2 linked regions of the Lentimicrobium sp. L6 genome follow. The protein of the gene in region 1 interacts with the protein of each later gene in a pairwise test. Links are inferred from orthologs where the notes say so. Each region holds a gene or a part of one and is shown in the gene's direction. Other genes may lie near its edges.

What was found.
Region 2: the proteins of HNS38_RS00165 (region 1) and ftsA interact in binary tests that used the Escherichia coli proteins (3 or more experiments, as listed by UniProt). The link is inferred for Lentimicrobium sp. L6 from one-to-one orthologs.

The regions. Positions count from the first base shown.
Region 1 is NZ_JABKCA010000001.1:22,355-34,572, reverse strand. The notes cover bases 3,854-6,732. They hold HNS38_RS00165 (rod shape-determining protein), read left to right. Parts: upstream 3,854-4,721; coding sequence 4,722-5,744; downstream 5,745-6,732. Other genes in these bases: mreD (rod shape-determining protein MreD), read left to right, coding at 6,643-6,732; mreC (rod shape-determining protein MreC), read left to right, coding at 5,759-6,643; purH (bifunctional phosphoribosylaminoimidazolecarboxamide formyltransferase/IMP cyclohydrolase), read left to right, coding at 3,854-4,706. Outside these bases: HNS38_RS00185 (TPM domain-containing protein), read right to left, coding at 1-173; HNS38_RS00180 (LemA family protein), read right to left, coding at 186-776; molecular chaperone HtpG, read right to left, coding at 859-2,766; more of purH, read left to right, coding at 3,174-3,853; more of mreD, read left to right, coding at 6,733-7,140; HNS38_RS00150 (TlpA disulfide reductase family protein), read left to right, coding at 7,151-8,275; HNS38_RS00145 (prolyl-tRNA synthetase associated domain-containing protein), read left to right, coding at 8,351-8,848; twin-arginine translocase subunit TatC, read left to right, coding at 8,907-9,767; HNS38_RS00135 (outer membrane beta-barrel protein), read left to right, coding at 9,893-10,666; crossover junction endodeoxyribonuclease RuvC, read right to left, coding at 10,671-11,222; HNS38_RS00125 (lysylphosphatidylglycerol synthase transmembrane domain-containing protein), read left to right, coding at 11,236-12,218. UniProt on the Escherichia coli protein: Forms membrane-associated dynamic filaments that are essential for cell shape determination. Acts by regulating cell wall synthesis and cell elongation, and thus cell shape.
Region 2 is NZ_JABKCA010000022.1:17,411-29,547, forward strand. What follows is about bases 71-2,868. They hold ftsA (cell division protein FtsA), read left to right. Parts: upstream 71-722; coding sequence 723-2,015; downstream 2,016-2,868. Other genes in these bases: HNS38_RS07410 (cell division protein FtsQ/DivIB), read left to right, coding at 71-717; ftsZ (cell division protein FtsZ), read left to right, coding at 2,154-2,868. Outside these bases: more of HNS38_RS07410, read left to right, coding at 1-70; more of ftsZ, read left to right, coding at 2,869-3,692; HNS38_RS07425 (GatB/YqeY domain-containing protein), read left to right, coding at 4,274-4,729; HNS38_RS07435 (YgeY family selenium metabolism-linked hydrolase), read left to right, coding at 5,288-6,475; knotted carbamoyltransferase YgeW, read left to right, coding at 6,650-7,837; hydA (dihydropyrimidinase), read right to left, coding at 7,805-9,052; HNS38_RS07450 (amidohydrolase family protein), read right to left, coding at 9,250-10,521; xdh (selenium-dependent xanthine dehydrogenase), read right to left, coding at 10,582-12,137. UniProt on the Escherichia coli protein: Essential cell division protein that assists in the assembly of the Z ring. May serve as the principal membrane anchor for the Z ring.

The DNA.
Region 1 (12,218 bases):
TTCTGCATTTTTAAAAGATCGAAAACCTGACTAGCTCGATCTAGAACATCAGTTTTGCAACGATCCTCCACATGAACTCTAATTTCACCAGAAGTATTACTCTCCGCATGACGAATAGCATTGAGAATCATCATCTCATCTGCTGTACTAAAAAATCCTTTTGCTTTTGGCATATTTATTTAACTCTAAAATTCAACTTTTGGTGCCTCATCTGATCCTTGTTTTGCCTCAAAGTATGCTTTGTTTTCAAATCCAAACATATTAGCGAACAAATTATTCGGGAACATTTTAACTGACAAGTTATAGTCACGAGCTGTTTCATTGAATCGTTTTCGCTCAACTGTAATTCTGTTTTCCGTTCCTTCTAACTGAGCTTGTAATTGCAAGAAGTTCTGATTAGCTTTTAAGTCGGGATACTTTTCGACAACCACCATTAAACGACTTAATGCAGAACTCAATCCATCTTGTGCTGCTTGGAATTTTTGTAAAGCAGCTGGATTCATATTATTGGCATTAATTGTAGTAGAGGTAGCTTTAGCTCTTGCTTGTACTACACCTTCTAAGGTCTCTTTTTCATGACCAGCATAACCTTTTACAGTAGCTACCAAATTCGGAATTAAATCGGCTCTTCTTTGATATACATTTTCCACTTGTGCCCATTGTGCGTCAACAGTTTCGTTAGCCACAACCATGCTATTATATTTTCCTTTTCCGTAATTGAAACCAATTAAAACAAACAGCACAATAACGATAATAACTATCCAAGATTTCTTCATTTTATCATCTCTTTAATTTACAATATTTCAATTTCAAAGATACAAAAAAGGCTTGTCGAAGTGACAAGCCTTTTTGTTAATGTTATTTAATCAGGCTAAAACTTCGTTTGATAAAATCAGCGAGCTCTTTACCTTTCAGTAGACTTTGAGAAAGCAAAGCTAAATCGTACATTTGCTTCACCTTGGCTTGCTGAACCTCCTCTTCTTTTTCCTCTAATACTTCCGTTACTAAAGGATGGTTTGAGTTCACCACAAGGTTATATGTTTCAGGGAATCCACCCAACCCCATCATTCCTCCGCCACCAAGTTTTTCCATATCCTTCATACGACGCATAAACTCAGACTGAGTAATAATGATTGGAGATTCTGTTTCGCTTAAAGATTCGAAAACAACAGTAAATTTAGCTTTATCGATATTCTTCTCGATAACAGGCTTTAATACTTCCTGCTGTTTCTCGTCTAATTTAGATGGCAACTTTTCGTCTTTATCAATTAATTTTTCAATGGTATCAGCATCTACTCTTTTAAATTGAACATCAGTTAATTTTTGCTCTAATGTATTAATGAAGTGATTGTCTAAAACACCATCCATTTCCAAAACATCATAACCACGATCTTTAGCGGCCTGAATATAACTATACTGCTCATCTTTGTCAGTAGAATACAGATAAACTACTTTATTATCCTTATCCTTTTGAGTCTCTTTAACTTGAGTATTATATTCTTCGAAAGTATAATGTTTACCATCAGTATTTTTCAATAAAGCAAACTTCATGGCTTTCTCGCTAAATTTCTCGTCAGAAATCATACCATACTCAATGAATACTTTGATATCGTCCCATTTAGCCTCTAGCTCTTCTCGATTATTCTTAAAAATCTCCTCTAACTTATCAGCTACTTTCTTAGTGATGTGATTAGAAATTTTCTTCACATTTCTATCACTTTGCAAATAAGAACGAGATACATTCAATGGAATATCTGGAGAATCAATTACACCATGTAATAAAGTTAAGAACTCAGGCACTATTCCTTCAACAGAATCAGTAACGAAAACCTGATTACTGTATAATTGAATCTTGTCTTTCTGAACCTCTAGATTCTTTTTTAATTTAGGGAAGTATAAAACTCCTGTTAGATTAAATGGATAGTCCACATTTAAATGAATATGGAAAAGAGGTTCTTCAAAATTCATTGGATAAAGCTCATGATAGAAGTTTTTGTATTCTTCATCTTTTAATTCTGCAGGAGCTTTCTTCCAAATTGGGTCACTATTATTGATGATACGATCAGTTTCTACTTCTTTATAGACATCGTTACCATCTTTATCTTTTTCACCTTCTACCTTCTCTTGTTTTTTTTCTTTACCAAACTGAATGGGCACAGGTAAAAATTTGCTGTATTTATTAAGCAATTCTAAAATCTTGCTTTCTTCAAGAAACTCTTTTTCTTCATCAGAAATATGTAGAACAATATCAGTTCCTCTTTCTGTTTTATCAGTTTCCTCTATCGTATAATTAGGACTTCCGTCGCATTCCCAACGAACAGCTTTTGTTGAGCCTCCTTTTTTATAGGTCTTAGAAAAGATTTCTACTTTATCAGAAACCATAAAAGAAGAATAGAAACCTAAGCCAAAATGACCGATAATAGCATTTTGTTCTGCTTCACTCTTATTTTTAAACTTGTTCACAAACTCTTCAGCACCTGAAAAAGCAATTTGATTGATGTATTTATCAATTTCCTCAGCTGTCATACCAATACCTCTATCTCTAATAGTAAGGGTTTTGGCTTCTTTATCAGCTATAACCTGAATAGTTAGATCTCCAAGCTCATCTTTCACTTTGCCCATTGAAGCTAGTGTTTTCAATTTCTGAGTAGCATCCACAGCGTTGGAAACCAATTCTCTTAGGAATATTTCGTGATCTGAGTATAAGAACTTCTTAATGATTGGAAAGATGTTTTCCGTTTGTACATTAATTTTTCCCTCTTGCATGATATTATATGTTTTAGTTTATTTCTTTTGTAGGGCTATTTTACAAAAAAGATACCATTGTTTTTTCTCTGTCATTTTGGCAAGAAATTAATTAAATTGGACAATGAGGGGATGGCTGGTTTGTCGATTGAATAAATGAAGGGAGACAGGACTTAATGGGAAAAGAAAATTGGACTTAGGTTTCAGACCTTTTGTTAATTCTTAACATTCTCAATAGTTCTTGTTTTTTTGCAATTGAAAACACGCCATATAAAACGCCTCCCCACCCCTTAAATTCTTAATTATAAAGACTAAAAATCCCTCTTAACAAATTGTTAGTAACACAAGTTAAAAAGCTGACCTTTTTTCATTGCCAAGTGGATGTTTTTTAAGACCTTTGCCGACGACAGCCAGAGGCACCGTAGAACATTAAATTTAAGGAATTGAAAACTATAAAAACCGCACTCATATCTGTATTTCACAAAGACGGATTACAGGAAATCTTAGAAGAACTAGACCGATTAAATGTAGAGATTATTTCTACTGGCGGGACTTACGATCACATTATAAAACAAGGCTTTAAAGCAAAAACTGTTGAATCAATTACCGACTACCCAGGTATTTTTGGCGGTAGAGTGAAGACTTTACATCCCGATATTTTTGGTGGTATTTTACATCGTCGTCATTTAGCCGAAGATTTAGCAGAATTGGAGAAGTATAATATTCCAGCCATCGATTTAGTAATAGTCGATCTTTATCCTTTTGAAAAAACAGTGGCTACAGCTGACGAAGAAAGTCAAATTATTGAGAAAATCGATATTGGCGGAATTAGTTTAATTCGTGCTGCTGCTAAGAATTTCAAAGATGTTATTATTATTCCTTCTCAGGATCAATATGGTGAGCTTCTTAAAATGCTTCAGAAACAAAATGGAGCTTCTAGCATAGAGAATCGTAAGTATTTCGCAGCTCAAGCCTTTAATGTTTCTTCTCATTACGATACCGCCATTTTTAATTATTTTAATGGTACTGAAGAAATTCCTTCTTTTAAAATATCACAAAAAAACGGTGCTGTTTTACGTTATGGTGAGAATCCTCATCAAGAAGGCATGTTTTATGGTGATTTAGAAAAAGTATTTTCTCAACTCCATGGTAAAGCCATCTCTTACAACAACTTAGTAGACTTAGATGCAGCAATTAAATTAATATCAGAATTTGACGAACCAACTTTTGCCATTCTAAAACATACCAATGCCTGTGGATTGGCTTCCGACAAAAGCTTATCTGAAGCCTGGAATAAAGCATTAGCTGGCGACCCTATTTCGGCCTTTGGTGGTGTGCTGGCTTGTAATAAAGAAGTGGATGAAGAAACGGCTAAAGCTGTCAATAAACTATTTTTCGAAATAATAATTGCCCCTTCTTATGAAAAAAATGCATTAGAAGTGCTGAAAAGCAAAAAAAATAGAATAATTTTACAAGCTGATTCTTATGATTTTCCAACAAAAATCTATAAATCAATTTTAAATGGTACTTTAGTACAAGGTTCCGATGATGTTAGTGAGACAAAAGAGGATACGAAAGTAATCACAGAACAGGCTCCAAGCATCAGAGAACTTGAGGATTTGGTATTTGCTAACTTAATAGTGAAACATACCAAATCAAATGCTATTGTATTGGTGAAGAACAAACAGTTGATTGGTAGTGGAACAGGTCAAACAAGTAGAGTTGATGCCTTAAAACAAGCGATTATAAAAGCTGAAGCCTTCAATTTAGATTTAGAAGGATCTGTATTGGCTTCAGATGCTTTTTTCCCGTTTGCTGACTCAGTAGAGATAGCAAATCAATCAGGTGTTAAAGCGGTGATTCAACCTGGTGGATCAGTGCGAGATCAGGATAGCATTGATTATTGTAATCAAAACAATATGAGTATGCTATTTACAGGAAATAGACATTTTAAACATTAATAAACTCAAGATATAATGGGTATATTCTCATTCTTAACACAAGAGTTGGCTATCGACTTAGGAACTGCCAATACCATTATCATATATAATGACAAGGTAGTAGTTGACGAGCCCTCCATAGTTGCCATTGAAAGAAATACAGGTCGAATTATTGCAGTGGGTAAAAAAGCCCAAATGATGCATGGTAAGACTCATGAAAATATAAAAACGATACGTCCGCTCCGAGATGGTGTAATTGCTGATTTTGAATCAGCAGAATATATGATCGAAGAAATGATCAAAATGACAAAAGCTCCATCTAGATGGTTCAAGCCTTCTTTAAAAATGGTGATTTGCATTCCTTCTGGAATTACACCAGTAGAAGAACGCGCTGTAAAAGACAGCGCTGAACAAGCAGGAGCCAAAGAAGTGAAATTGATTCATGAGCCTATGGCTGCTGCTATTGGAATAGGAATTGATGTGATGGAACCTACCGGAAACATGATTATTGATATCGGGGGGGGAACGAGTGAAATTGCCGTTATTGCACTTGGTGGAATTGTAAACAACAAGTCTATTCGAGTAGCTGGTGATGATTTCAATATGGACATCATCGACTATATGCGTAAGCAACATAATATCACTATTGGAGAACGTACTGCAGAGCAAATTAAAATCCATGTAGGAGCTGCTTCTACAGAGATTGAAAACCCACCTGAAGATTATGCCGTTCATGGTAGAGATATGCTAACGGGAATTCCTAAGGAGATTTATGTGAATTATTCTGAAATAGCTCATGCTTTAGATAAGTCCATTTCTAAAATTGAATCTGCTATTCTTCATGCTTTAGAGATGACACCTCCTGAATTATCTGCAGATATTTTCAGTACAGGTATATTCTTAGCTGGTGGAGGATCTATGTTAAGAGGATTAGATGTTAGAATTCACCAAAAAACAAAGCTTCCTATTCATGTAGCTGAAGATCCATTAAGGGCTGTGGCTCGTGGAACTGGAATTGCTTTGAAAAACTTTAATAAGTTCACATTCTTGATTAAATAAGAGAGGATGGCCTAATGCAGAATCTTCTTAATTTCCTCTGGAAAAACTACGCTTTCTTTTTGTTCTTAATACTTGAGTTTATTGCCTTAAGTATGGTTGTTTCTAATGGACATCAATCTGCTGTATTTTCCTATACCAGCAACCAAATGGGTGGGGAAGCTTTTAGTAGTTGGCAAAGTATAGTTCACTATTTCGATCTTGGTGAAGCTAATGAGCAATTGGTTGAAGAAAATAAAAGACTTAGGAGTCAATTGGACCAATCTTTCCTAGATAGGGACTTCATTGCTTTTGATACTATTTCGGTAAATGACAGTTTGATAAAGTGGGACAGTACTCAAAATAAATTCCTTCCTCAGGATACCAATATTTTAGCTTTCGAATATATTGGCGCTAAAACTATTAGCAATTCTATTCATAAGCAAAAAAATTATTTAATGCTTAATAAAGGGCTTGCACAAGGGGTGAGAGAAAACATGGGAGTCATAGGCCCTAATGGTGTAGTTGGAATTGTTTATAGTGCATCAGAAGATTTCAGCACCGTAGTTTCTTTATTAAATATCAAAACTAGAATTAGTTCTAAGCTAAAAACCAATAATGAATTAGGAATTTTACAATGGGATGGTCAAAATCCAAACCTTGCACAATTCAATAGTATTGAAACCTATATTCCAATAAAAGTTGGAGATAGTATTATTACAAGTGGTTATTCACATATATTTCCCGAAGGGATCATGCTTGGAGTTATTCAAGATTATCATCGAAACACATCCGATAATACCTATTATATAAGCGTGAAACTATCTACTAAGTTTAGCAGCCTAAAACATGTTACTATTATCCGAAACAGGTTCTATGAAGAGCAAATTTTATTAGAAAAAACATTGGAGGATGAAAGATAATGTTTAAAAGCATATTCATATTTTTTGCCCTGGTAATATCTCAGGTATTGGTTTTTAATCATATTCAATTTTCTGGTTATATCAACCCTGCTTTCTACGTCCTTTTTATCATTCTACTACCGGCGAATACTCCAGCATGGCTCCGATTAATTTCTGGTTTCCTATTGGGATTCAGTATTGATATTTTTTCACAAAGCCCAGGGCTAAATGCTGCTTCAACAGTATTAATAGCCTTTTTACAGCCCTATATATTATACGCTTTCAAAACTACTGATGTAGATGAAGGAAAACGTAATAGCTTAAGTCATATAGGCTTTCGCTGGTTCATCAGCTACTCAATCGTTCTTATTCTCATTCACCATGTTTTCTACTTTATTTTAGAAGTTTTTCGATTTAGCCATTTTTTAGATACTTTTTATCGCATTATTCTCAGTAGTTTTGCTACTTTTATTGCCATATTTTTATCACAACTAGTTATTTATAAAAAACAACAATAATTTCAATCTTATGAAAAACATTAAATATTTAATGCTTTTTGCTATTGCTTTAGGAATTTTCTCGGCTTGTGAGAACGAAGCTAAGCAGAAACAAGAATCTTATGAAATAGCTGGCGAATTCAGAGGAGTCACAGAAGGAAATGCCTTTATCAAAGTTAGAGGAGAAAATGGTTGGGAAACCATTGATTCAGCTATTATTGTTGAAGAGAAATTCAACATGAGTGGAAGTACTGAAGATGTCAAATTTGTATATCTAGTATCCGATGCTTATAGAGGTGGAATCCCCCTGTTTCTCGAAAACACAGCATATAGCATCAACCTTCATAAAGACAGTATTGATAAGGTTGAAATTAAAGGTAGTGAAATTCAAGCTGCATTTGCTGAAGCCAAAACCAATATGGACAAGTATGACGAGCTATGGCAAGATTACTATTATAACGAATATCGTGCTATGACTGATGAAGAAAAAGCTAAAAACGAAGATCATCTCAACGACTTATATGATGGTGCTCAACTTTTAAAAAAAGAATACATCAAGTCTTTCATCACTAAGAATGCTGATAATATTGCAGCAGCACAGATATTAATGGATAGTGAAGATGCCTTAGGAACAGATGATATGCTAACTTTATACGAAGGACTTACACCTTTAGTAAAATCATCAAATCCTGGCATATTTTTAACAGAAAGAATAGAAATCGTTAAAAAGACTGCAATAGGCCAACCATTGATTGATTTCACCATGAATGATACAAAAGGAAACCCATTAAAACTTTCTGAAATCACTAAAGGGAAATATGTATTGGTTGATTTTTGGGCTGCTTGGTGTGGCCCTTGCCGTAAAGAAAACCCTAATGTTGTTGAAAATTACAATAAATATAACGCTGATGGCTTTGATGTCTTAGGTGTTTCCTTTGATGATGATAAAGATAAATGGCTAAAAGCTATTGAAGACGATGGTTTAACTTGGACACAGGTTTCGGATTTAAAAGGCTGGAAAAATTCCGCTGGTAAATTATATGGCATTCGATCTATCCCACAAAATATACTATTAAGCCCTGAAGGAATTATTTTAGAGAAAAACCTAAGAGACAAAGCTCTTGGAGAAAAATTAGCCGAGATATTCGGTAAATAATATTGTACTACAAAAAAGCTGTCTTTTTTATGAAACACTATTCATAAAAAGACGGCTTTTTATATTTTTTAGAGGATGGAATTGAACGATAGAAATAAAGTTTTTGAGGTTTTAAAGGAGTTAAATATAGAATGTGAGTTACACGAGCACCCTCCCACTCCAACCATTGAAGAGGCCGTTAAGTATTGGGGCCAAATGAAATCTACCCATTGTAAAAATTTATTTTTCAGAAATCACAAAGGCAATAAGCATTATTTAGTCATCTTTGAGCACCAACAGCAACTCATGATTCGTGATTTGGAACAAAAATTAAAACAAGGGAAACTCTCCTTTGCCTCAGAAAAAAGAATGAGTAAATACCTAGGTGTTAAACCTGGTTCGGTTAGTCTTTTTGGGTTGATTAATGATAATGATAATCATGTTTATGTATTCTTTGATAAAAACTTATTGAATAGTGAATTTTTAAGTTTTCATCCTAATAACAATACTGCTTCATTAAAGATTTCCCAATCCGATTTTCAAAAATTCCTCATTTGGTCAGGAAATGAACATGAATTTCTCGACTTATACTAATCATAAATTGAACTGATTTATAATCTTAATTTGAATATATTTGCTCAAATTTTAATGAATGGCCGAAACAATCTCCACAAAGAAGAATAAAGGTAGAAAAGCAGCTTCACCGAAGACTGAAGAGCCCAATGAGAAAGAAATGACTTTTTGGGATCATCTCACAGAATTAAGGGGGCATTTGGTGCGTTCTCTAGTAGCTATCATATTACTAGCTATTGTTGCTTTCATCTATAAGAGTTTTGTTTTTAATACTATTATTCTAGCACCTAAGGAAGCTGATTTCATTACCAATCAACTATTATGCAAATTGGGGATGCTTATCAATATCGACTATTTCTGTGTTTCCGATTTCAGCCTTAAAATCATCAACATAAATATGGCTGGACAGTTTATGACCCATATGTATATTTCTTTTATGGCTGGTGTAGTGATGGCCGCTCCTTATATCATTTATGAATTCTGGAAATTTGTGGAACCTGCATTACATGAGCACGAAAGAAAAAATTCAGGTGGAACCGTATTAGTTTGTAGCCTCCTATTTATTACGGGAGTAGTATTCTCCTACTTTTTAATCGTCCCGCTGGCTTTGAATTTCTTTGGTTCCTATCATGTTAGCGAAGAAGTTTCAAATACCATTTCCTTAACTAGCTATATCAGCACTGTAGTTACTGTTACCATCTCTGTCGGAGTCGTTTTTGAACTACCTGTTGTTATTTTCTTCCTAACAAAAGCAGGTTTAGTTAGCATTGAGTTTCTAAAGAAGAACAGAAAATACATGTTAGTAATCGTTCTTATTCTTTCTGCTTTAATCACCCCTCCTGATGTTTTTAGCCAAGTACTAGTAACTTTACCACTGATGGTGCTTTATGAGTTTAGCATATTTATGGCTAAAAGAGCACAAAAAAAAAGAAGTCGATAGCAAACTAAGCGAGGGTTAAAAATTTAATATTTCCCTTTAAGCACATTGTGGTATTGAAAAAAGATCATATATTTGTTCTATAGGATTATTTTTTTCTTTAATACGCATCTAAAAAAAACCTAACAGTGAAATCAAAAATCTCACAAAAAGCTTTATTAATCATCACATTTCTACTTATGATAAGTGGAAGTAGCATGGCTCAAAGAAGCTTTGATACTCACAAAGGTGGTATGATTTGGAAACACTGGTATGTCCAAGCCAATATTGGGCTCAACCTTTTTTATGGAGATGTAAGTTCTCACGATCAAGATCTATTTAAGAAAATCGGAGAAGAAAGTTCATTTGCTTATTCTTTAACAGCCGGGAAATGGATTACAGATTGGGGGGGAGCCGAATTCACATTTTCTAGTGGGAAACTTATAGGTTCTACACCCGGACTACAATTCGAAAATAATTATAACCAGTATATAATTCAAGGAATCTTTAATTTTACTCAACTGTTATACCCTGCCAACGAACAAACTCCCTTTTACATTTATGGGAAAATAGGATATGGGCAAATAGATTTTAATTCTGTGCTTCGCAATAGCTCTACTTTAGACACTATAAAAATGCAAGGTAAAGAAACTACTCATGGTAAAAGAGTGAGTGAATGGGTTTTACCTCTTTGCCTTGGCGGAGCATTCAACCTTGATGAGAACCTCACCATTGTTATTGATGGAACTCTTTTTCTTGTTAATTCAGACAAACTAGATGCTAGATTCGGTAAAAATGGTAACGATGATAATGATTTCTATGTGAACTTCTCTGTAGGCTTAAGGTATACTTTCAATGCAAAAGAAACTCAGGGTAGCTTCAATAGATCTAAATCTAGACGTTCAAATAGATGGTCTAGGTAAAAGATTATTTTATCCTTTCTGGGTTTTTCTTTACAAAACTACCCCAACCAGTATACGATTCTTTTTCAAACCCATAAGATTTTTGGAAATAATGACAAACCGCAGCTGCTAATCCATCTGTAGCATCTAAATACTCTGGCTCTTCTGTCATTTTTAATAGATGTTTTAACATTCCGGCAACTTGTTCTTTAGAAGCTGTTCCTTTCCCTGTTATGGACTGTTTTATTTTTCGAGGTGCATACTCAAAAATGGGAAGGTTTCTATAAAGCCCAGAAGCCATAGCTACTCCCTGTGCCCTTCCTAACTTTAGCATACTCTGGGGGTTTTTCCCCATAAAGGGTGCCTCTATAGCTATCTCATCTGGCTTATACTGATCAATTAGAGCCAATGTGCGCTCAAATATTTTCTTAAGCTTCATTGGGTGGTTATCATAACCAGCTAATTTCAATACCCCCATGGTAACCAGCTTTATTTTATTATCTTGCTGGTGTATTACACCATAACCCATTATATTTGTACCCGGGTCAATGCCCAAAATAATTCGATCCTGCTTCAAAATTTATGTTTAAGTGAAGATTTCTACAAAAATACGAAAAAGCTTTAATCTCTTTTTTAAGATATTGCTTGTTAGTTTAGTTTATATTTTCTTGTTCTTTGAGCTAAGTAAACATCAAGAACAATTTAGTATCAATGGAGTACTCAATGCATCTAAGAAAGATTCTCTTTTACTGCTATTAGCTTTTGGTTTGATGCCACTTAACTGGCTCATTGAAAGCATCAAGTGGAGATTTCTCATGCGAAAGATAGAAAATGTAAAGCTAAGTAATTCCATCCAAGCAGTATTTGCAGGAACAGCCATCAGTATTTTCACCCCCAACCGAATTGGCGATTACTTAGGTCGAATTTTTATTTTAAAGAAGGGGGATAGACTTGATGGAACAGTTGCTACCATTACTGGGAATTTAAGTCAGCTGCTGATAACCATACTCATGGGAAGTGTGGCTCTTATCTACTTTTCTGAAACTATAGTCACCGATTTTTTACAATGGAATAACATATGGATAGCCATTTCTATAATTCTAATTCTTAGTATAGATATTATCCTCCTCATTATATTCTTCAAATTCCCTAGCATTGAGAATAGACTAAATAGAACTTTTGGAATTTACAGATACCCTATTATCAAACATCTTAATATTTTAGCTGAATACAGAATGGATGAATTAGTAAAAGTTTTGTCCTATAGTCTCCTTAGGTATTTAATCTATTCTGTTCAATTCTATTTATTATTACTGGCTTTTCACTTCGATTTATCCATAATCGATGGAATGATGGTGGTGTTTTTAGTTTTCTTTGGAATCACTATCATTCCGAGTATTGCAGTTGCAGAATTGGGTGTAAGGGCCTTAATCACCCTTTTTGTATTCCAATTGATAGGTCAATATTCGCAGGCAGAATTTGAACTCGGTTTAATTGCTGCTACATCTATACTTTGGTTAATCAATATTGCATTCGCAGCAGTAATTGGAGGTGCTTTTATCTTTAACTTAAA
Region 2 (12,137 bases), on another replicon or contig:
GTATGGGCCAATATAGAGCGAGCCAATTCTTTTAGCAGCGATATTCAAGTAAAAATGCTAAAAACCGATTATCCGAGCTTAATTTCACAAGAGAGCATACAAACTCATATTTTGGAAACCATGCCTACCATGCTGGGACAATCGGTGAGAAATATTAATCTTTCTAAAATAGAGAATGAAATTTGCCAGAATGCACAATTAATTGATGTTAGAACCTTTGTTGGAATTGATGGATTAATACATATTAAAGTAAAACCAAGGAAAGCCTCTTTAAGAATTTTTGATATTAAAGGTAAAAACCTATACCTCGCCGATGGTTTAGTATTAATGGATAATAGCTTGGACTATACTCAGAGAATTATGGTAGCCAGTGGAGACATTCCGCATCTGAACAAGGAAGAAAAGTTACAAGTCCTCAAAGGAGAAAGAGAATTACCCCAAATATATAAATCACTTTACGAACTTGCTGAAGCCATTCATAAAGATGCCTTTTTAGAAGCTTTAATAGATCAGATTTACGTGAATAAAAATGGACAAGTGGAACTGACTCCAAAATTAGGAGTTAAAAACATTGAGTTTGGGGACATCAATGATATAGATAAAAAGCTAAAAAATCTGAAGGCTTTTTATGTTAATGGAAAAGACAGAATTGATTGGCAAAAGTATAAGTCCATCAATATTAAATATGATAATCAAATAGTGTGTAGTAAAAAATAATAGTCATGGAATCAAAAGATGTAATCATTGTAGGATTAGACATTGGTACCACCAAAATTGCGGCCATAGTCGGGAGAAGAAACGAGCATGGAAAGATTGAAATTCTAAGCTCAGGAAAATCCGAATCAATTGGCGTAAAAAGAGGAGTGGTTTCCAATATTGAAAACACCGTTCAAAGCATTCAAAAAGCAGTGGTAGAAGCCGAAGCAAAATCGAATGTACAAATTGAATATGTAAATGTAGGTATAGCAGGACAGCATATCAAGAGTCTTCAGCACCGTGGAAATATCATCAGAAAGAATATTGACGATGAAATTAGCCAAGAAGATGTAGATCAACTAATGGATAATATGCGTAATCTGAACATGAGTCCAGGTGAAGAAATTATCGATGTCATTCCTCAGGAATATATTATCGATAACGAAGCAGGCATTAAAGAACCTGTGGGCATGTTGGGAAACTCATTAGAAGCCAATTTCCATATCATCATTGGACAAACCACCGCTGCTAAGAACATATACAAATGTGTAAAGAAAAGCAATTTAGACATTGTAGATCTAATATTAGAGCCTATCGCCAGTGCCAGAGCAGTATTGAGTGATGAGGAAACAGAAGCCGGAGTTGCCTTAGTAGATATTGGAGGTGGAACGACCGACATTGCCATTTTCCACGATGGAATCATTCGTCATACAGCCGTTATCCCTTTTGGAGGCGATGTAATTACGGAGGATGTTAAAGAAGGATGTTCTATCATTAAGAAACATGCTGAGGAATTAAAAGTAAAATTTGGTTCTGCTTTGTCGGACGAGAACAAAGAGAATGAAATCGTAGCCATCCCAGGCCTCAGAGGAAGACCTCCTAAAGAGATTACCTTAAAAAACCTAGCCAATATTATTCAGGCTCGTGTGGAAGAAATCATAGAACATGTGTATTGGGAAATCAAAAACTCAGGATACGAGAATAAGCTGATCGCTGGTATCGTATTAACCGGTGGAGGATCCCAACTCAAACATCTGGTCCAACTCACCGAGTTTATAACCGGCATGGACACCAGAATTGGTTATCCAAACGAGCATTTGGCCGATGGTTCTCCAGAGGAATTATCAAGTCCAACCTATGCTACTGGTATTGGATTAGTTATTGAAGGATTTCAACGCTACGATGTAGAAAGTAGAAAAGAAAATTTCAAGATGAAAAACGATAAAGGAAAAGAAGAAGTTCCTGTGTCTTCCCCAAAAAGAAGATTTTTAGACAAAATCACCGACTTCTTCGATCAGGATAATAACGAAATCGTGTAAATCTTTTTAGACTATCGAAATACTACACACGCATTGATAGTCGAGGATTATCAACATAGATTTTGTTAATAAAAGTTATTAATTTCCACTAATGAAGGAATTAGCGTTTATACATTAGTAAAATAAAATGAGAGGATTATGTTAGCATTTGATTCACCAAAAGATCAGTCATCCATAATAAAAGTATTAGGGGTAGGCGGAGGCGGCGGAAACGCTGTAAACCATATGTTTAGTCAAGGAATTCAAGGTGTAGATTTCATCTTGTGCAATACCGATGCACAAGCTTTGGAATGCAGCCCAATTCCAACAAAAATACAGCTGGGTACCAGCTTAACAGAAGGTCGAGGCGCCGGCTCAAAACCAGAAGTTGGTCGCAATGCTGCCATCGAAGATATCGAAAAGATTAAAGAGGTACTGGAGGTTAACACCAAAATGTTGTTTATAACAGCTGGAATGGGTGGTGGCACGGGTACTGGAGCAGCTCCCGTTATTGCACAGGCCGCCGCAGAATTAGACATACTCACCGTGGGTATTGTTACTATTCCTTTTGGTTTCGAAGGCAGAAAGCGTAAGCAACTGGCAGAAGCAGGTATCACTGAAATGAAAAAATACGTGGATACCATTCTTATTATCAGCAACGATAAATTAAGAGAGCTCCATGGCAATTTAAAACTATCTGAAGCATTCAGCCGTGCTGACAACATTCTTGCAACTGCCGCAAAAGGTATTGCAGAAATTATCACTGTCACTGGATACATCAACGTGGATTTTGAAGATGTGAAAACAGTAATGAAAGACAGCGGTGTTGCTATCATGGGTGCTGGAGTAGCCGAAGGCGAGAACAGAGCTATGGAAGCAGCTGAAATGGCATTGAATTCACCATTATTGAATGATAATGATATTCATGGCGCCAACAATATGCTTCTTTACATTGCTACTGGTACAGATAGCGAAATTTCAATGGATGAAGTATCTGAAATCACAGATTATATCATAGATCAAACTGGTGAGCAATGTGAGGTGATTTGGGGTAGTGGTACAGACAAAAATTTAGGTAATTCTATTTCTATCACATTAATTGCAACAGGTTTTGATAGAGAAGGAATGGCGACTAAGGAAGAGTCAACAGCAAAAACTGTTACACCTTTAAACGCAGAAGTTCCGGTAACAAAGCCACAAGAAGTCCAAGCCACAGCAACTTCTCAAACTATTGATGCACCAACATTAATGTTAAAGAAAGAAGAAGAGCCCAAGATCGAACATCAGCTTTTTCAAGACTCTCAACCAAAAATGAGCACTCCTGAAACCAAGCAAAAAGAAGAAAAACAAGAAGAACCAAATATCATCATCAAAACACTAGGCGAAGATGCTCCAGAAGTTTCAGAAGTAAGCAATGAAAATGATATCAAAAATCCTGAGCCATCTAAAATTTCAGAAGAAAGTGAAAGAAAACTATCTGAAAGAGCTAAAAAACTCAGACAGCTATCCTATATCAATAAAAGCGGTAAAAATATTGATGAAATGGAGAACGTTCCTGCTTATAAAAGAAAAAATATACACATCTCACATACTGTTAGTTCACAAGAATCAGAAGTGGCTCGTTACTCCCTCTCAGATAACGAAGGCAACACTGAAATCAAAACTAATAACAGTTTTTTACATGATAATGTAGATTAATATTATAACATATAATCCTACCAACGACCCCTTATCAAAATATGATAAGGGGTTTTGTTTTGGCTTTTCTTTTGATCAAAACGTCTTTAAAAATATCATATTTGCTAAAATCAGACTAAGCCTATTCCTTAGATCATTAATCGCCGGTTGCATTTCTTTTTTATTCCTGAGACCTAGGGACGGCTATTTTGACATCTCTACTCATTTACCTTGGGCGCAGCCCAAGGTTGAAATAATTGACCCTTTCAGGGTCTTATGATTCTGAACAACTTTACAATCATGCTTTCACTAAAAGGCAGCTTTTATTTAATTGTAAAAAAAAGGCTGAAAGTCTTTGTTAAAAATAGCCATGGGCAGCGCCCATGGTTAAGAACAATAGTTATATTTAGGTCGTCCAGAAATTCAATTTAAAAAATTAATAACTCTGCCGACCACCTTCATGATTCAAGAAAGAACAATAATTAGATCATTTTTAAGTATTAAATAGATGTCATTTATTGATTACAAACATCGTTTTACGAAAACACACAAACAACATACCAATAAACGCCTCTTTTATTATCTTTGCAAAAAATAATAATATGAGCTTAGAAATTTTAATCAATAACGATATTAAAGCTGCCATGATCAGCAAGGACAAGAAGAAATTAGGTGCATTAAGAGCTATAAAAGCCGCTCTTCTTCTTGAGAAAACCGGAAAAGACACCAATAGTGGCGAAATCCCTGAAACAGTGGAGCTTAAAATTTTACAAAAGTTGGTTAAGCAAAGAAGAGAATCTGCTGATATTTTTACCAAACAAAACAGACCTGAACTAGCAGAAGATGAAGTTTACGAAGCCGATATCATTCAAGCTTACCTTCCTCAACAAATGGATGAAGCTTCACTCAGAAAAGAGATAGCAGAAATCATTGAAATCACAGGTGCTTCTAGCATGAAAGACATGGGGAAATTGATGGGAATGGCCAGTAAAAAGTTTGCAGGAAAAGCCGATAGCAAAACCATAAGTAGCTTAGTAAAAGAGCTTTTATTGGGCTAATATTTTTTGGCTAAAAAAGCTTAGTCCATTTAATAATTCCATATATTTGCAGCCGCAATTCGAGGTTTATCTTACTATTTGGCTTTTGCATATTTTTCAAGAGTAGAAACCAAGATAAATCCCCCCTAAAATTGCAGCACAGAAATCGGGATGTGGCGCAGTTGGTAGCGCACTTGACTGGGGGTCAAGGGGTCGCAAGTTCAAGTCTTGTCATTCCGACATAAATTCAAAAAGAGTTATAGATTTATTCTATAGCTCTTTTTCTTTTTCACTCTATTTTGATAAAAAACTATTAGGGCGGAATAAGTGAGATTTATTTTGTTTTCCCAGTAACAACAACTTATAAACAAGGCGATTTTTTCTAAACCTATCTATCAAACAATCAGACCTTCATACCCAATAATTTCTTATATTTACAAGGAAGTATCTATTACCAATTACAAAGCAAGCCTGCTTGTATTTTGAATGAATGAAATATTCTATAAGTATTCGTACTTATTCACCATATTCATTTTCAAAATCCATGGTAGATACTAAAAACATTTTAATTCTAGTTATATGCAAAACACAATAGAACAAATAAAATCCTTATCAGAGAAATATCGAGATTATACCGCAGAGAATCTTTCTAAGCTGGTTAAAATAAAGTCTTTAAGCACGCAGGAAAAAGAAGTTCAGCTCGAACTCAAACGACAAATGGAGGAGGCTGGGTTTGATGAAGTGAGGATAGATGGCCTAGGCAATGTGATAGGAAGAATTGGTAATGGAAGCACAATATTAGCTATCGATGGTCACATGGACACAGTGGATAATGGAAATCTGAGTAACTGGGATTTCGATCCTCTCGGCGGGGAGATAAAAGATGGATATGTTCATGGCCGAGGCACCGTTGATCAAGAAGGAGGCCCTGCGGCTTTTGTTACTTCTGGAAGGATTTTAAAAGAACTTGGCTTCGATAAAGATTTGACTATATACTTTGTAGGAAGCGTAATGGAGGAAGATTGCGATGGACTATGCTGGAAATATTTGGTAGAAGAGGAAAAAATAAAACCCGACTTCGCCATCAGCACTGAACCTACCAATCTAAATATTTATCGTGGACATAGAGGAAGAATGGAAATGCATGTGAGTTTCTATGGAGTTTCTTCCCACGGCTCGGCTCCCGAAAGAGGCAAAAACGCCATTTATTTGGCTTCAAAAGTGGCTCTTGAAATTGAAAAGCTCAATGAACGATTGGCCTACGATGAGTTTTTAGGGAAAGGAAGCGTGACCATCTCTGAATTTGTTTCTGAAAGTCCATCACTATGCGCAGTTTCTGATTTTGCCAGATTACATTTAGATCGCCGCCTCACTTGGGGAGAAACTAAAGAATCTGCTGTAAAAGAAATTGAAGACCTTCTAGAAGGATTAAATGCCAAAGTTGAAGTATTAGACTATTCGGAGGAGGCCTATACTGGATTAACCTACGGCATGGAGAAATATTATCCAACCTGGAAAATCCCAGAAGACCATCAAGTGGTTCAAACGGGTGTACAAGCTTATGAGGCACTTTATGCCAAAAAACCAAAAGTCGACAAGTGGACCTTCTCAACCAATGGAGTAGTTATCAATGGCATATACAAAATTCCAATGATAGGTTTTGGTCCTGGAAACGAAGTTCTGGCTCATGCACCAAATGAAAAAGTGGCCATCAACGATTTAGTGATAGCCTCTGCATTTTACGCCGCATTTGCTTATAAGCTTTAAATCTTGAACAAAAACAGATTCCACTCAAAGAAATCGCAAAGAACTTTCGCAAAGAACGCATAAGAAAAAAAAGAGAAATGATTAGTCAGAATTGAATTTTTAAAAATTAAACATCAAACCTCTTAACCTTTATCAACTGATATCTATTCACTGTTAACTATTAACTTTTAAAATATGAACATACAAGACAAAATTAAAACCCTAGCTCAATTAGACACCGATCTATTCGGAAAAGACTTCTTATTAACCTGGGAAAAAAGCGACGATGAATTAAAAGCTATATTAGAAATTGCTGCCATTTTAAAACAAATGCGTGATGAGAATATCTCTCCAAAAGTATTCGACTCTGGTTTAGCCGTTTCCATATTTAGAGACAATTCCACCCGAACTCGTTTTTCTTTTGCCTCCGCTGCTAACCTCCTCGGAATGGCCGTGCAAGATATGGATGAAACCAAATCACAAATCGCCCACGGAGAGACCGTGAGAGAAACCGCGAACATGATCTCATTTCTTACAGATGCCATTGGAATCCGTGATGATATGTACCTTGGGGAAGGCCATAAATACATGCGTGAAGTAGCCGAAGCTTTAGATGAAGGTTATGAAAAGAAAGTACTTCCAAACCGCCCAGGAATTGTAAACTTACAATGTGATATGGATCACCCTACTCAATCCATGGCCGATTTATTACATCTTAAAAATGAGTTTGGTTCCTTAGAGAATTTAAAAGGAAAGAAAATAGTCATGAGCTGGGCTTACTCTCCTAGCTATGGAAAACCCATGTCGGTGCCACAAGGAATTATTGCATTGATGACTCGCTATGGAATGGATGTGGAATTGACCTATCCTGAAGGCTATGATTTAATTCCTGAAATCGTGGATATTGCGAAGGACAATGCGGAGAAAAGTGGTGGTTCTTTTAAAGTAAGTCATGATATGTCCAAAGCCATGAAAGATGCAGATATTGTATATCCTAAAAGTTGGGCACCTTTCCATATTATGCAAGAGCGTACAGAGTTATTGAAAAACAAAGACGTTGAAGGCTTAGAGAAATTGGAGCAGAAAGCTCTAGAAAATAATGCCAAGTTCAAAGACTGGGAGTACTCTGAGGAAATGCGCAAAACCACAAAAGATGGGGATGCTTTATATATGCATTGTCTGCCAGCAGATATTTCTGATGTTTCTTGTAAAGATGGAGAAGTAGAAGCAGAAGTATTTGAGAAATATAGAATCAAAACCTATCACGAAGCGGGTTTTAAACCTTATATTATTGCTGCTATGATGTTTGCCAATAAATTTAAAAATCCTGTCGCTGTATTGCAAGGAATTTTAGATTCTGGTGCCAAGCGGGTTCGCTTTTAGAGTTAGGGTCGTCGACCCGCTTTGCGGGTTGACGACCCTAATATCAGCATCGGAGCCAATAGCTATTTGGCCTTTTTGAGGAAATAGGCCAAAGGTTTTGGCTGCATTGGTGGATGTGATAGCTACGTATTCTTGTAGTGTGATTCTATTTTCTAAGACTCCATGTTTATAGATAAGGTTTAATCTTTGCTCCACTCCTCTTGTGCCATTGGGAATTTTTCTGAAATCGTCTTTTCCCAATGCTTTTTGTTCTTTGGTAAATGGACAGTGATCTGTTCCTATGGTGGAGACCACTCCAGATTTTATGGCTGCCCATAAGGCTTCTTGATCTTCTTTTTTTCTTGGAGGAGGGCTCATGATAAAATTAGCTGCTGTTTCAAAATCTTCTTCATAAATAGAGTCATCATAGAGCAAATATTGTGGACAAGTTTCAGCTATCACTTGCTGACCTTTATCCTGTGCTGCAGCTATATAAACCAGTGATTCTTTGGCCGAAACGTGAACTATGTAAATAGGACAATCGGCTTGTGTTGCTAATTCTATAGCTCTTTTTACGGCTTGTGCTTCCCATTTTGCTGGACGAGAAATGGCATGATACTTCGGACTTCTTTTATTTTCTGCATAAAGTCGATTTCTAGCCTCCTCTATTTTATCTCCCATTTCGCAATGTAGCGTTACCATTCCGCCATGTTTTGCTACTGCTTTCATTACTTTTAATAGCACATCATCGTCTAAGCCAATACTGTCTTTATAGGCCATATAGACTTTGAAACTTTTGTATCCATCTTTAATGCATTGCGCTATTTCTTGCTCCATGGAATCGCGCCATTCTATGGGACTCACATGAAAATAACAATCAATAAGGCTATTTCTTGCTTCCTCTTGACGTTCTTTTATGGCATCTTGAAGGCTTTGTCCTTTTTGGGGTGTTACAAAATCTATGATAGTGGTGGTTCCACCTTTGAATGCTGCTTTGCTTCCTGATTCAAAATCGTCGGCAGAGAAACCTGCTGGTGTTGGAAGATGCATGTGTACGTGAGGGTCTATTCCTCCTGGAAATACATATTTGCCTTCTGCGTCTATGATTTTAGCTTTTTTAGATTGGACCTTTAGTTCTTTTCCTATTTCTAAGATTTTTCCATTCTTGCAGAGGATGTCGGCGGAGTTTGTGGAATCTGCGTTTATGATATTTGCGTTTTTTATTAGTATTTCCATTTTAAATTTGCTTTGACAAAGCCTTTTTTAAATTATTCTTTCATTTTAATTTCATACATCGCAGATGAGGAGATGACTCTTTCCTGAATACTTTGGGCTGCTTTGAAAACCTTTTTTTACTTATCACCCAGCACTTTGTGCTGAGCTATAAATATTGCGCTGCTCTGCAGCTTTGATATTTCACAATGAAAAAAGCACTATAGCTTTTTCCAAAGTCTGTTGGCTTGTTCTTTTGTGAATTTCCAAACTTCTTCTTCATTTATGGTTTGGAGGATTCTATCTTTTATGATTAGTTTTCCATTTGAGATAACATCGGTAACCATGTTTGAGGACCAACCAAATATAAAATGCCCCAAGAAATTATTTTGATTAAAGTCTGTTGGGCTTGGATAATCAAGAATGACCAAGTTGTTTTCTCCATCTCCTTTGAAACCATTGATAGCTAAATAATGATGAACTTTTCTAAAACGCTCATAAGCAGAAACGAAATCGATATTGTCTTTTGCTTGCCCTGAGAAGAAAGCTGTTTGTGCAGAACGAATCATATCACTATGCATTCCATCAGTTCCCAGCATAATTCTATCTCCCAAGTTTTTTCCATTGAAAAGCCCCACATTATTATTCAAATTGCTTTCCATGTTCTGCACTACAAATGCTTTTCCGTCTCTAATCAAGTCCCGTTCCTTATTATCAATATGCAGACAATGACCTAAAATAGATTTTGAGGATTCTAAAACACCAAACTCGTTTAGTCTTTCCACCACTCGTTTGCCATGTTTCTGCAAACACTGCTCTTGGTCATAGAAATCTTCAGCTGTGTGGATATGAATGCCGGAATCTTTCTTCCTCATTAAATCTACAGCTCGTTTCATGGTTTCATCACCTACCGTAAAAGAAGCATGCAAGCCCACCAAAGCCTGATGATGATTCAGATATTCTTCACTTTCTTCTAAGCCCTCCTCAGCAATAGCAATGCCATCTCTGTCGGATATTTCATAACAAAGCAAATGGTCAACTCCTACTTTGTCAAAAGCTTTAGCCATGATTTCCAAGGAACCCTTCACATGATTTGGTGAGGCATGATGATCAATAACAAAAGTAGAACCAGATTTAGCACAGGCAATGGCCGTAGCCAAAGCACTGGCTTCAATCATCTCTTTATCCAATGATTTATCTAAATTCCACCAGATATACTGTAAAATCTCTAAAAAGTTATGCGGTGAATTCTTTGGAGCTGGCATTCCTCGACTTAAGGCAGAATAAGCATGGTGGTGGCCAACAGCGAAGGATTTGGTCACAAATCTCCCTTGACAATCGATAATCTGATCATCTTCAGAGATTGATATTTTATCAAAACCATCGAAAAACGCTAAGCTTTCATCGATTCCTTCATTTACTTTTATATTGGTGTCTGAGAATTCTAATGTTTCCCAGTTGATGTATTTTGTGTTTTTTAGGATTAGTGACATATTCTTAATCTTCAAATCGTTTAAAAGCCACAACTCGGGAGAGTTGTGCTACTTGTATTCTTATTTACTTAGTGGTAGTTTATATCTTCGTACTCCATCAAAGCTATAAAAAGCATTGGCCACAGCGGCAGCGGTTGGAACCAGTCCGATTTCTCCAATTCCCTTGGCTCCGTATGGACCCACAGGGTCTTTTACCTCTACTCCTTTCACTATGATTTCTGGAGTTTCATGAGCTCGTAGCACTCCCAATTGCCGCATTTTATCTGATACCAGAAATCCATCTTTCATGGGCAAATCTTCCGTTAAGGCATATCCCAAACCCATGTGAACTCCGCCTTCTATCTGACCTTCGAATAACATGGGATTCATGATTTTTCCGGCATCATGTGCCGCAACCATTTTTTCAATATTACCCTCCTCATTCAATACACAAAGTTGGGCAGCATATCCATAGGAATAGTGAATGATAGGATTTTCGACATCAGCTCCGGGCTTAGTGGTCCAGTCGCAAACAAAAGCACCTCTATAGGTTTTTCCTACCAATTGGAGGAGGGTATTTGTAGTTAAATCCTTCTTCAAATTTTGAGCCGCATTTATAACTGCCAATCCCACCAAAGCGGTGGCACGAGAAGAGGTAGTCATACCAGTTTTAATCTGAGCTTCGGTATCTACTTTTACTTCTATAATTGAAGGCGAAATCCCAGTTTCTTCACATAAGGTTTGGAGTGCCATATTATGAACACCCTGTCCCATCTCTGTCCAACCATGTTGTAATAAAACTTTATCTTCTGAGATGATTTCAATAATCACTTTAGATTCATCTTGCATTCCATTTCCAACACCTGAGTTTTTAATGGCACATGCTAAGCCCACAAATTTGTTTTCATAAAAATCCTCTTTCAGTGCATCTAGACATTGTCTTAATCCAACACCCTGTAATTGTTGCCCGGTGGAAGTTGTTAAACCATCCATCAATGCATTATCATAACGAAATTTCCATCGGTCAAAATTCCCTTGCTCACAAATATCATCTATACAACTTTCTAAAGCAAAAGCCACCTGATTGGCACCAAAACCACGCATGGCACCACAGGGAATATTATTGGTATAGACGGTCTTGGCTTCAATATCTATTTGCGGAATAAAATAACCACCAGAAGCATGACCAGCTACTCTTTCCATCACCTTCATTCCTACAGAAGCATAGGCTCCAGTATCTCCAACTGCTTTTAACTTTAAGGCGGTGAGCTTTCCTTCTTTATTAGCAGCCACAGAAATATCCATAAAAACAGGATGTCGTTTGGGGTGCAATATGATGGATTCTTCTCTCCTTAAGGTAATCTTTACCGGACGATTCATTAGAAACGAAAACAATGCAGTATGACCTTGGATGCTCAAATCTTCCTTACCACCAAAACCTCCACCATTTGGAACCAGAACCACTCTTACTTGTTCTTCTTGTAATCCTAAAATCATGGCCACTTGTCTACGGTCCTCATAAACACCTTGACTTTGACTAAACAATTCCATCCCTCCTTTTCCATCGGGACGAGCCACGGCAGCTTCTTTTTCTAGAAATGCATGCTCTATTCTTTGGGTTTCATAATTCCCAGAAC